DNA from 2 places in the Halalkalibacter kiskunsagensis genome. Region 2 is predicted to be linked to the other one. Evidence: a T-box and tRNA genes for the amino acid it is inferred to sense, from the RefSeq annotation. Region 2 holds a T-box; the other holds one or more tRNA genes.
What was found. The T-box of region 2 lies ahead of ileS (isoleucine--tRNA ligase). A T-box ahead of a tRNA ligase gene usually reads a tRNA of that ligase, here a tRNA-Ile.
Positions count from the first base shown of each region.

Region 1: it encodes a tRNA-Ile, which carries the amino acid that the T-box ahead of ileS (isoleucine--tRNA ligase) is inferred to sense. The anticodon was not compared.

Region 1 covers NZ_JAXBLX010000079.1:3,196-9,093, reverse strand. Annotated here, with positions in the region: gene SLH51_RS23895 (MFS transporter) at 123-1,349, opposite strand; gene SLH51_RS23890 (superoxide dismutase) at 1,559-2,167, opposite strand; tRNA gene SLH51_RS23885 (tRNA-Ser) at 2,550-2,642, opposite strand; tRNA gene SLH51_RS23880 (tRNA-Ile) at 2,670-2,746, opposite strand; tRNA gene SLH51_RS23875 (tRNA-His) at 2,754-2,826, opposite strand; tRNA gene SLH51_RS23870 (tRNA-Met) at 2,852-2,925, opposite strand; tRNA gene SLH51_RS23865 (tRNA-Asn) at 2,932-3,006, opposite strand; gene SLH51_RS23860 (Na/Pi cotransporter family protein) at 3,216-4,841, opposite strand; gene SLH51_RS23855 (DUF1189 domain-containing protein) at 5,106-5,888, shown strand.
Region 2 covers NZ_JAXBLX010000013.1:54,982-60,879, reverse strand. Annotated here, with positions in the region: gene SLH51_RS09455 (YlmH family RNA-binding protein) at 1-408, shown strand, start outside; gene SLH51_RS09450 (DivIVA domain-containing protein) at 577-1,062, shown strand; T-box leader at 1,128-1,346, shown strand; gene ileS (isoleucine--tRNA ligase) at 1,412-4,168, shown strand; gene SLH51_RS09440 (TraR/DksA C4-type zinc finger protein) at 4,427-5,077, shown strand; gene lspA (signal peptidase II) at 5,150-5,617, shown strand; gene SLH51_RS09430 (RluA family pseudouridine synthase) at 5,617-5,898, shown strand, end outside.

The DNA of each region.
Region 1 (5,898 bases), on a different contig from region 2:
TTCGCTCGCAGCCCGCTTACTCTGACAAGACCACTCAGAGTAAGCTTTAAAACAATGCAGCGGCTTCACTCATTGCTTCGAGTTAGGTAAAAAAGGGAACACCACCCTTTTTTACCTAACTCTTATACCGTTGTTCCTCCTGAAGAATCTCCATCTCCTCCTTTTTGTCTAGCAAATGTGTAGCTTTCTCCACCTTTCTCTTTTGTAAAACGTACAGGTCTTATGAAGAAATAAATGAGAGCGTGACCTGCTCCTAATACGAGGAGAAGAATTGGAATCCCTTTTTCTTCTGAGAAAAAAGTTACTGTTGCTAAAAAGGCAAGTACTGAAACAATTCGACCTGAATTTACAAATAATTCTCGAACGACAATATATTCCACTCTCATCTCAGCAGCTTTCCAACCTTTCCCAATTACATCAAATGTAAGTGAGACATACGGTACAAGTAACATCGGATAAGCTATTGAAACAACGACACCATACATAATTAACTTAGTGAATGTAAGATCCCCTATAACTATAATAAAGATTGCTGCGTATAGAATCATCCCACCGAATAAAATCAATTTTTTTCTAAAAGTCGGTTTAATGATACGAGTAATAATGTAATAAGCAACAAATTGCACTGCCGAAGCTACCAATCCATATGTACCAATGGCCAGCTCGCTCCCTGTTGCAATGTACACCCAAACAACAATCACAAAGACAAAAGTTCCTTCGCGTAAACCTTGAAAGAAGTGTGCACGAGTTATTTGTCTCCAATTTAGGTTTTCTTTACGCTCCTTAAGAATTCTCTTAAAATAAAACTTCCCTTCTGCTGAACGTCTTTGTAGCAAGAAGCTTGTTAAAACGGCTGCAACAAAAAGAGAGAGCGATATTGTAAAAATAACCGTATACCCTGTGAATTGTTCCATTCGTGTAATAATGAATCCAGCCAATATTGGCCCAATCATTCCTGCAAACGAATTTAAAAGTCCAAGAAATCCATTAAAAAAATCTCTTGTTTCAGGTTCTGTAATTTCAAATGTCAACACATTAAACGCCAACCAATAGAAACCAATTCCCATCCCAATTAACGCACCTAACAGAATTAAGTATTGATTTGCTTGATCTCCTAAAAAAAGAACGGTCGAGAAAAAAGTTGCAAGTGTTATAACACCTGCCCTTAACACAATGACACGGTCAATTTTTTTAGCTATTTTTCCAGCTAACATAAACGCAAGCGGCTGCATAACAACTGAACCTAAGTTATAGAGAGCAATATCAACAAACTCGCCTGACTGTTTCCAAAGGTATACATTAACAAATGTATTAGACAAAGCAAAACTTAACGCATAGAGCCCGCCCATCACAAGCAAAAGAGTTAAGTCTCTTGTCACTTCTATATCACCAATAACTTTCTTTACCAATGACTTATTCACCGACTCCACCACCCTCATAAGTAGTGTGTCACCTCAAAAAGCGGTTATACAAAAAAAGCCTCTAAGGGGAATTTCCTTAGAGACTTTTTCAGGCTGCTCTATGCGAAATTTCGCTTAAAGGCTTTATTACCTAGTTATTATTTTGCTTCGTTGTAACGTTTTGAGACCTCATCCCAATTGACTACATTCCAGAATGCATTAATATAATCAGGACGACGATTTTGATAATTTAAGTAATATGCATGCTCCCATACATCTAATCCAAGGATTGGCGTTTTCCCTTCCATTAGTGGTGTATCTTGGTTAGGAGTACTTGTTACAGCAAGCTTCCCTCCATCAACAATTAGCCAAGCCCAACCTGAACCAAAACGGTTAGCACCTGCATTTGCAAATTCTTCTTTGAATGCTTCAAGGCTACCAAACGTTGAGTTAATTGCATCTGCAAGTTCACCTGTTGGAGCTCCTCCACCATTCGGGCTTAATATTTGCCAGAAGAACGTGTGGTTTGCGTGACCACCACCGTTGTTACGAACTGCTCCGCGAATGCTCTCAGGTATAGCATCTAAATTAGAAACTAATTCTTCAATGCTCTTACCTGCAAGATCTTCATGACCTTCAAGTGCTGCGTTTAATTTTGTAATATACGTATTGTGATGTTTTCCGTGATGAATGTTCATTGTCGCCTCATCAATATGAGGTTCTAGTGCGTTAGCTGCATAAGGTAATTGTGGTAATTCGTAAGCCATGATAATTCCTCCTTAAAGTAAGTAACAAAATAGTGTGGAGTATAAAACCCCAGAAGTGGACTTTAGCAACATTTATGTTTCAAAAGTCTTCCATTAATTACATTACCAAAATTTGAACATTCTTGCAATGATAATGCTCATTGTTTTTTCTGAAGACAAATTTACTCTACCCCACTTGAGAAAATTTAAACTCCCCGAAAACAATATCGAATCTCACAGAGCTACAGCCATGCATGTGCTTGCTATAAATTCGTCATAATATTCAATAAATCCTGCACTTTATTTCTTTTTCGACTTCAAAAATAATCATTATCTCCTCAAGAAAAAGAAATAACAAAAAAAAGGACCTACAAAGTAGATCCTTATCATTTGAAATAGTAAATGGCGGAGGAAGAGGGATTCGAACCCCCGCGCGGTTTAACCCGCCTGTCGGTTTTCAAGACCGATCCCTTCAGCCGGACTTGGGTATTCCTCCGCGTTTTTCAAAAATATACAACTAAGATGGTGGACCCTGTAGGACTCGAACCTACGACCGATCGGTTATGAGCCGACTGCTCTGACCAACTGAGCTAAGGGTCCTCTAAGGGGCGGCTGATGGGAATTGAACCCACGAATGCCGGAATCACAATCCGGTGCGTTAACCACTTCGCCACAACCGCCACAAGAAATATTTAAGTAGAAAAATAGCGGCGGAGGGAGTCGAACCCACGACCTCACGGGTATGAACCGTACGCTCTAGCCAGCTGAGCTACACCGCCATAATATGGCTCCACAGGTAGGACTCGAACCTACGACCGATCGGTTAACAGCCGATAGCTCTACCACTGAGCTACTGTGGAACAACTTTTAAAGACAAGAATTATAATATCATGCTGAGCAATTAACGTCAATATATTTTTTCCTTTTCTTCAAAAAGGAAAAACATGACTGAATAACACTGATCTAATTTACCACACATGTTTTAGATAAACAAGATATTATCATAATTAAAGATCTCAAAAGGACGTACGCTTTCCGTTTTGAGATCTTTAATTAAATTACAATTTATTTAATTATCCTCTCCAATTACCGCTTCAGCGATATTTACAGAGTGATCGCCAATTCTCTCTAAATTACTAACAATGTCAACAAAAACAATCCCAGCTGAACCTGAACATTTCCCCTCGTTCACACGATGAATATGCTGTTTTCTAAGCTTCCGTTCCATTTTGTCAATTTTCTCTTCCTTTTCTAATACAGAGCGAGCCATATCACCATCAATTAGTTCCAATGATTGTATAGCTTCTTTTAACGTGGAAAGAGTTAATTCAGACATTTCCCGTAAATCCTCGAGAGCTTTATCAGAAATATGAACTTTATTTGCTTTTTGATAATCTTTCAATTCGACAATATTTTCAATATGGTCACCAATTCGCTCAATATCCCGAACAGTATCCAACAACATTGAGTGCAGTTTAGAATCATGTGCAGATAAAGACCTTGATGAAATTTGAATTAAATAATCAGTAATCTTCCGGTCAAGATTATTTATCGCCTCTTCGAACTGAATCGACATTTCAGCATGTCGCTTCTGACCATTTTCTAAGTATTGGCTTACTTCATAAAGACCTCTTTCAGAGAATTCGGCCATTCTAAGAACTTCTTGTTTAGCTTGCCCAAGAGCTATAGCTGGTGAACTCCCAATAAATCTAGGGTCTAAATGCTTTGCTTTATATTCTATACTATACTCATCCCCTGGGACTAGCTTCGTTACTATAATAGCTAGCAGCGCAACGAAAGGTAGTTGAATCAATGTGTTTGAAACATTGAAAATCCCGTGCGCAAAAGCAATTGTCATTGGACGATTAAGACCTAGCTCTAATGCTAAATAGCTAATTAAATTAAAGAAGAGAGGATATATCATTAGGACAATAACTGTACCAATTAAATTAAAGATGACATGTGTTAATGCAGCTCTTTTAGCAGCAACAGAAGCTCCAATTGCAGCCAAAATCGCTGTAATCGTTGTTCCGATATTATCACCAAACAAAACTGGTAATGCTGAATCTAATCCCATTGCTCCTTGTTCGTACAACTGCTGCAATAAACCAATTGATGCACTTGAACTTTGCACAGCAACAGTGAAAATCGTCCCAATGACAACACCCAGTAATGGATTTTCACTCATACTCACCGTCAGCTCAGCAAATGCTTTTAACTCACGCAATGGTTTGAGGCCAGTCCCCATTAATTCCAAACCATAAAAAAGGGCTCCAAAACCAAAAATAACTTGTCCATAATAGTTAACTTTTTTAGCTTTTATGAAGAAAATTAATGCTGCACCTACTGCTATAATCGGTAAGGCATAAGCAGATATTTTAATCCCAATAATAAACGCTGTAACCGTCGTTCCAATATTGGCCCCCATAATAACACCTATCGCTTGCTTTAATGTCATAAAACCCGCATTCACTAGACCAATTGTTAAAACCGTTGTACCTGTACTTGTTTGCAAAAGAACTGTAACAACAATTCCAGCGAATACACCCATAATTGGATTGGTTGTAAACTTATCGAGAACGTCGCGTAATCCGTCTCCTGCAACCTTTTGCAACCCATCCCCCATGTACTTTATACCAAATAGGAAAATACCTAGTCCACCGAAAAACATGAACAAGAGCGTTTGTAAATCCACAAATCCTCATCCCTTCATTTCATAAGTCAAAGTAATCATCCAACTTTCGACAAACATCAACATGGACACCCTGTCTATTATTAAGCATTCTCAAACCATTTGTAAACAAAAAAGTTTAAAAGTTTACACGTTTTTACTATTGCTCAACATAGATCATTCATAGGATTAACATTCCCTAGCTTCAACACAATCTTTTCACGTTTTTAGCAAATTTTTTAAAAGTATTATAGCAATTCAACGAGCTATTCGTTAAAATAACGAAGAATGAAAGAGGTGTTTATTCTGAGCTATTGGGATTGGTTTCTAAAAAGCTTTTACAGTAAAAAGGTTATTGCATATAGTCGATTTCGCCCCATTACATCAACCATTGGGTATGTACTTTTCATTATATTTATTTCTAGCATCCCATACTTTGTCACACTATACTCAACGGCCACTTCAGCTGTTGAACAATTCGATAATATGTTACAAAACGATATACCAAACTTTCATCTGAGAGAAGGAACACTCTATTGGGAAAGTGAAGAGCCATTTTATACCGAGGTTGCCGGAGAAGGATTCTTCCTTATTGATTCCTCAAATACATATTCAGAGCAGGAATTACAACAATTAGTTGATGGCATTGCCTTACAACAACGAGAATTTTTATTTATAGCTGATGGTAACAGTCAATCTATTCCATACACACTTCTTGGGTTACAAGAGTTTACAAAAGAGGATTTATCTAAGCGTATTAATGATTTACAAGGCTTTTTGCCAATTTTATTATTTATTATTATCTTTCTTCTTTTTGTTGCACTTTCGGGTTTGGCCTTTCTTGGTATATCACTTTTGGCTTTTGTAGCTTTATTACTTAAAGGTGCGCGTAATTTAGAATATCGCCATCTGTGGTTAATTACTGCACATGCGCTAACTCTTCCTGTTATACTACTTGCTTGGGTGGATGTTTTATTTTATCCAATACCATTTAGTGCATTTATTGCGTCTACTTTTTTATTGGTTTTAATTTCAGTAAAATCAATTCCGGTTCCCCAAAAAAAGTCATGACGAATGAGAA
Region 2 (5,898 bases):
TTTATTAGTGATGATGGTGTTGCACAAGTAGTTGTAGCGAGTGAAATAGCTGACTATGTTGAAATGAACATACATACGATTGGAAGAGCGAGTGTTCGATTGAATCGAATTCCATTATCTGAGCACATTATACCTAAAGACGAATGGGAAGAATCAGTTATAACAGTATCTTCAATGAGGCTAGATGTTGTTATTGCTCAGATGTATAAGCTCTCGAGATCAAAAGTAACTCCTTTTATTGAAAAAGGATTAGCAAAAGTTAATTGGAAAACAGTTGACCGTGTGGATTTTCTTTTGCAGGAAGGCGATTACATATCTGTCAAAGGGTTTGGACGATCAAGAGTATTCGCCATTGAAGGACTTACAAAAAAAGAAAAATTTCGTTTGCGATTTGGAAGAAAGCGTTAGGAAAGATTGAAAAAGGTGAAGGGTTTTTAATGTTTATGTCGAAATATGTTTATTATAGAGGGTACATCGTAAGTAATAAAACTTGTCATTATGCTCTTTAACAACAATGTTATTTTGTAATAGTCTAAAATGAAACAAAATAACGTAAACAACTTGGAGGTGGCAAATATGCCTTTAACCCCTTTAGACATCCACAATAAAGAATTTACAAGAGGTTTTCGTGGTTATGATGAAGATGAGGTTAATGAATTTCTAGATCAAGTCATAAAAGATTACGAAGCAGTTCTTCGTGAAAAAAAAGATTTGTTTGAACGAGTAACAAATTTAGATGAAAAGCTTGAGCATTTTAAAAATATTGAAGAAACACTTAATAAATCAATTTTAGTCGCTCAAGAGGCTGCAGAAGAAGTAAGAAGCAATGCCCAAAAAGAAGCACAGCTCATTGTAAAAGAAGCGGAAAAAAATGCAGATCGAATTATTAATGATGCACTTTCTAAGTCACGAAAAGTTATGATGGATATGGAAGAGTTGAAGAAACAAGCATCTGTTTATAAAATGCGGTTTAAGATGCTTATTGAAGCACAACTTGAAATGCTTCAAACAGATGATTGGAATGACGTGACTGAAAAAGAAGAAGTGTATGAAGAACGGTAATTTTTTTGATGAGCTTGCACTTCTCAAATTGCTATCATATAATGGTATTCATTAAATGAATGTTGATAAAGACGATGACAGGGACGAGTACTTTGTATCAAACGTGCTTAGCGATTCAGGGGTGGTGGAAGCCTGAACACGTTCACATAGGAAAATCACCCTTCAGTTTTGCACTGAAATGATTAGAGTAGGATGCAACGTGTTATTCCCGTTACGAATAAATGAGTGGAAAGTATTAAACTTTCTAGCAGGGTGGTACCACGGGTTAACTTCTCGTCCCTTTTTTGGGAGGAGGAGTTTTTTTGTGTTTCTTTACAATCTTATAATATGACCTAGGAGGAAAGCAGAAATGGAATACAAGGATACGTTACTAATGCCAAAAACCGAATTTCCGATGCGTGGGAATTTGCCAAATCGTGAACCAGAGAGACAAGAGAAGTGGAAGGAAATGGATATTTATCAAAAGGTCCAAGACCGTACCAAAGGGCGTCCATTGTTCGTCTTGCATGATGGTCCGCCGTATGCGAATGGTGATATTCATATGGGGCATGCATTAAATAAAATTTTGAAAGATATTATCGTACGATATAAATCAATGAGTGGTTTTCAGGCTCCTTACGTTCCAGGTTGGGATACTCATGGTTTGCCGATTGAAACAGCACTTACAAAGAGCGGAAAAGTGAATCGTAAGTCCATGAGTGTTGCAGAATTTCGAAAGCTTTGTGAAGAATATGCGTTAAAGCAAATTGATAGACAACGTGAACAGTTTATGAGACTTGGTATTCGAGGTGACTGGTGGAATCCATACGTTACGCTCGATAAAGCATATGAAGCACAGCAAATAAAAGTGTTTGGTGATATGGCGAAAAAAGGATATATCTATAAGGGGAAGAAGCCGGTATATTGGTCTCCGTCATCAGAATCTGCTTTAGCTGAAGCTGAAATTGAATATCAAGATAAGCGTTCTCCTTCAATTTATGTAGCGTTCCCTGTGAACGATGGAAATGGAGTACTCAATGGAGATGAGAATATTATTATCTGGACGACAACTCCTTGGACAATTCCTGCTAACCTAGGAATTGCTGTTCATCCAGACCTCGATTATAATGTTGTTTCTGTTAACAGTAAGAAATATGTGGTCGCGGCTGGCCTTCTCGACAATTTGACAAAAGAATTTGAATGGGAAAGCCCAGAAGTGTTAAAAACGATAAAAGGTGCTGAACTTGAATATGTGAAAGCCAAGCATCCGATTTATGGCCGTGAGTCGTTAGTGATGTGTGGGGATCATGTTACCTTAGATGCAGGAACTGGCTGTGTTCATACTGCTCCAGGTCACGGGGAAGAAGACTTTATCGTTGGTCAAAAATATGGTCTTAATGTTTTATGCCCTGTTGATGATAAAGGACATATGACAGAAGAAGCGCCTGGTTTTGAAGGATTGTTTTATGATGCTGCTAATAAACCAATTACGGAAAAACTTGAGGAAGTAGGAGCGTTAATGAAGCTCACTTTCATTACACATTCCTATGCACATGATTGGCGCACGAAAAAACCAGTTATTTATCGTGCAACTGCGCAATGGTTTGCATCAATTGAAAACTTCCGTAGTGAATTACTTAAAGCGATTGAAGAAGTAGAATGGCTTCCTAAATGGGGGGAAACAAGATTATTTAATATGGTACGTGACCGTGGAGATTGGTGTATTTCTCGTCAACGTGCTTGGGGTGTTCCTATTCCTGTGTTTTATGGTGAAAATGGTGAACCGATTATTACAGATGAGACGATCGAACATGTGTCTAATTTGTTCCGAGAACATGGATCCAATGTTTGGTTCGAATGGGAGACAGATCAATTATTGCCAGAAGGATTTACGTCAGAGCATAGCCCAAACGGGACTTTCACACGTGAAATGGACATTATGGATGTTTGGTTTGATTCAGGTTCCTCTCACCAAGCAGTATTAGAAGAGCGCGAGGAACTCCAGCGTCCTGCTGATTTATATCTTGAAGGCTCTGACCAGTATCGTGGCTGGTTTAACTCTTCTCTTTCAACGAGTGTTGCTGTAACGGGGAAAGCTCCTTATAAAGGAGTACTAAGTCACGGATTTGCACTTGATGGTCAAGGACGTAAAATGAGCAAATCAATCGGAAATGTCGTTGTCCCTAATGATGTCATGAAACAATTAGGAGCAGATATTTTACGTTTATGGGTAGCATCCGTTGATTATCAAGCTGATGTTCGGGTTTCAGATAAGATTTTAAAACAAGTGTCTGAATCATACCGTAAAATTCGGAATACTTTCCGATTCTTACTTGGAAATCTTCATGATTTTGATCCAACAAAAGACTATGTAAACGATCTTGAAGGCGTCGATTTGTTTATACTAGTTAAATTAAATGAAGTAATTGAAAAGGTTGATCAAGCATATGATCAATATCAATTCTCGACTGTATATCATACGATTCATAATTTCTGTACCATTGAACTAAGCTCTTTCTATATGGATTTAGCAAAAGATACTTTATACATCGAGCATGCAGATCATCCATCACGTCGTGCGATCCAAACAGTTATGTATGAGGTTCTGGTTGCTCTTACAAAGCTTGTCTCTCCAATCTTAAGTCATACAGCTGACGAAGTGTGGGAACATATTCCTGCAGTTAAAGAAGAAAGTGTACAATTAACAGATATGCCAAAAGCAAAAGCGTTTGGTGATGTAGGGCATTTGAAAGAAAAATGGAATCACTTCATGATTGTAAGAGATGATGTTTTAAAAGCACTTGAGCAAGCAAGAAACGAAAAGAAAATTGGGAAGTCACTAACGGCAGCTATCACGTTGTATTCAAGTGGTGATGTAAAAACCTTACTGAGTGACATTCCAAAGCTCGAAAAATTATTTATTGTCTCTAATGTAACCTTAGCAGGTGAAGTGAATGATGCACCTCATGATGCTATTGCCTTTGAGCAACTTGCAATCGTGGTAGAATCAGCTAAAGGTGAGACGTGTGAACGTTGTTGGGTTGTCTCTGAAACCGTTGGGCAAAAAGACGATCATCCCGGATTATGTTCATCATGTACTGAAACAGTTATAGCGCATTATGCTTAAATTTCTTTAAAAGTCTGCCTCCTAGTGCTAACTAGATGAGGCAGGCCTTTTTTATTTATAATGATGTGACAGGTTAGCTAAAAGGCTCAAACAATCTCTTAGTTGATTAAAAAAGAATCTAAGCGAATTATTTTAGGTTGACTTTTTGCTTCTGGCTAAAAGCTGACAAATGTTGTGTTGGCTATATCACCATCAAATGGTCACAATAAAAAGGAGCGTCACAAGACGTCTTGACTTGTTTTATTTGGGGGAGATAGCATGACTGATTACACAAAGATAAAACAACAACTGCTCGATCGTAAATCAAAAGTAGAAGAACGTATTAAAAAGCATTTTCAAGAAGAACAATCAAGAACATTGTCTTTTTCAACAGGAGAACTGTCTCAATATGATAATCATCCTGCAGATACAGCGACTGATTTATATGAACGAGAGAAAGATTTTGCTTTACTTGAACAATTGGAAAGAGAGCATGAAGAAATTGAACATGCTCTTGCGAAATTTAATGAAGGCACATTTGGTTTCTGTGAATCGACTGGAGAAGTAATTCCATATGAACGGTTAGAAGCAAACCCTGCAGCTAGAACAGTCGTTGCTCGAGCAGAGCATAATGTAACGAATGATCGACCATCTGAAGAAGATGTATTAGACGGGTTTGAACGATTTAATTATGATAATAATGATAAAGAAACAGAATTTGATGCAGAGGATGCATATCAATCGGTAGCTCAGTTTAATGAGAATTCGATGGTATTTGAAGATTCATCACTTGACGAAAACGGAGAATTGATCGGATATGTAGAAGAAATTGAAGGATTTCTATCAACGGGAATTGATGGCTATACAGGTGATGAAGATGTCGTATTTCAACGTAACGTGCACTACGACCAATACTTAAACGGAAAGTAGGGGGTCATCCCCCTCTTTTTGTGCTATAATGCTAAACGTATGGAAAGATGTGGACAGATCGGGGGAATTACGTTGAAGTATTATGCATTAGCAATTGTTGTTATCATCATTGATCAAATAAGCAAGTGGATTGTTGATAAACAAATGATTATTGGAGAAAGTATAAAAATTATTGAAAATGTACTTTATTTTACATCGCATCGAAATACAGGTGCAGCATTTGGAATACTTGAAGGTCAAATGTGGTTCTTTTATATTATCACAACGATTGTCGTTATTGGACTCATCTATTATATGCAAAAGGAAGCGGGAAAAAGTAGGCTGATCGGAGTCTCTTTAGGTTTAATTCTTGGAGGCGCTATTGGGAATTTTATTGATCGGTTGTTTCGTGGAGAAGTAGTAGATTTTGTAGATACATATATCTTCACTTATAATTTTGCTATTTTTAATGTAGCTGATGCCGCACTTTGTATAGGAGTAGGGCTATTGTTTGTGAAAATGATTATTGATGAACGGAAACAAAAGAGGGAGCGCGCGTAATGGAACAATTTGAATGGACTGTCACAACGGATCAAGCAAGTGAGCGAATTGATAAATTTTTGACAACAATGAATGAATCGTGGTCACGCACACAAGTGCAAATCTGGATAAAAGAAGAACATATCAAAGTGAATAATGCGAAAGTGAAAAGCAATTATAAGGTGGCATCAGGTGATGTTGTCACTCTAGAAATACCTGAACCTGAGAAGTTAGAAATAATAGCAGAGAATATTCCGCTTGAAATTGTTTATGAAGATGAAGATGTAATTGTTGTCAATAAG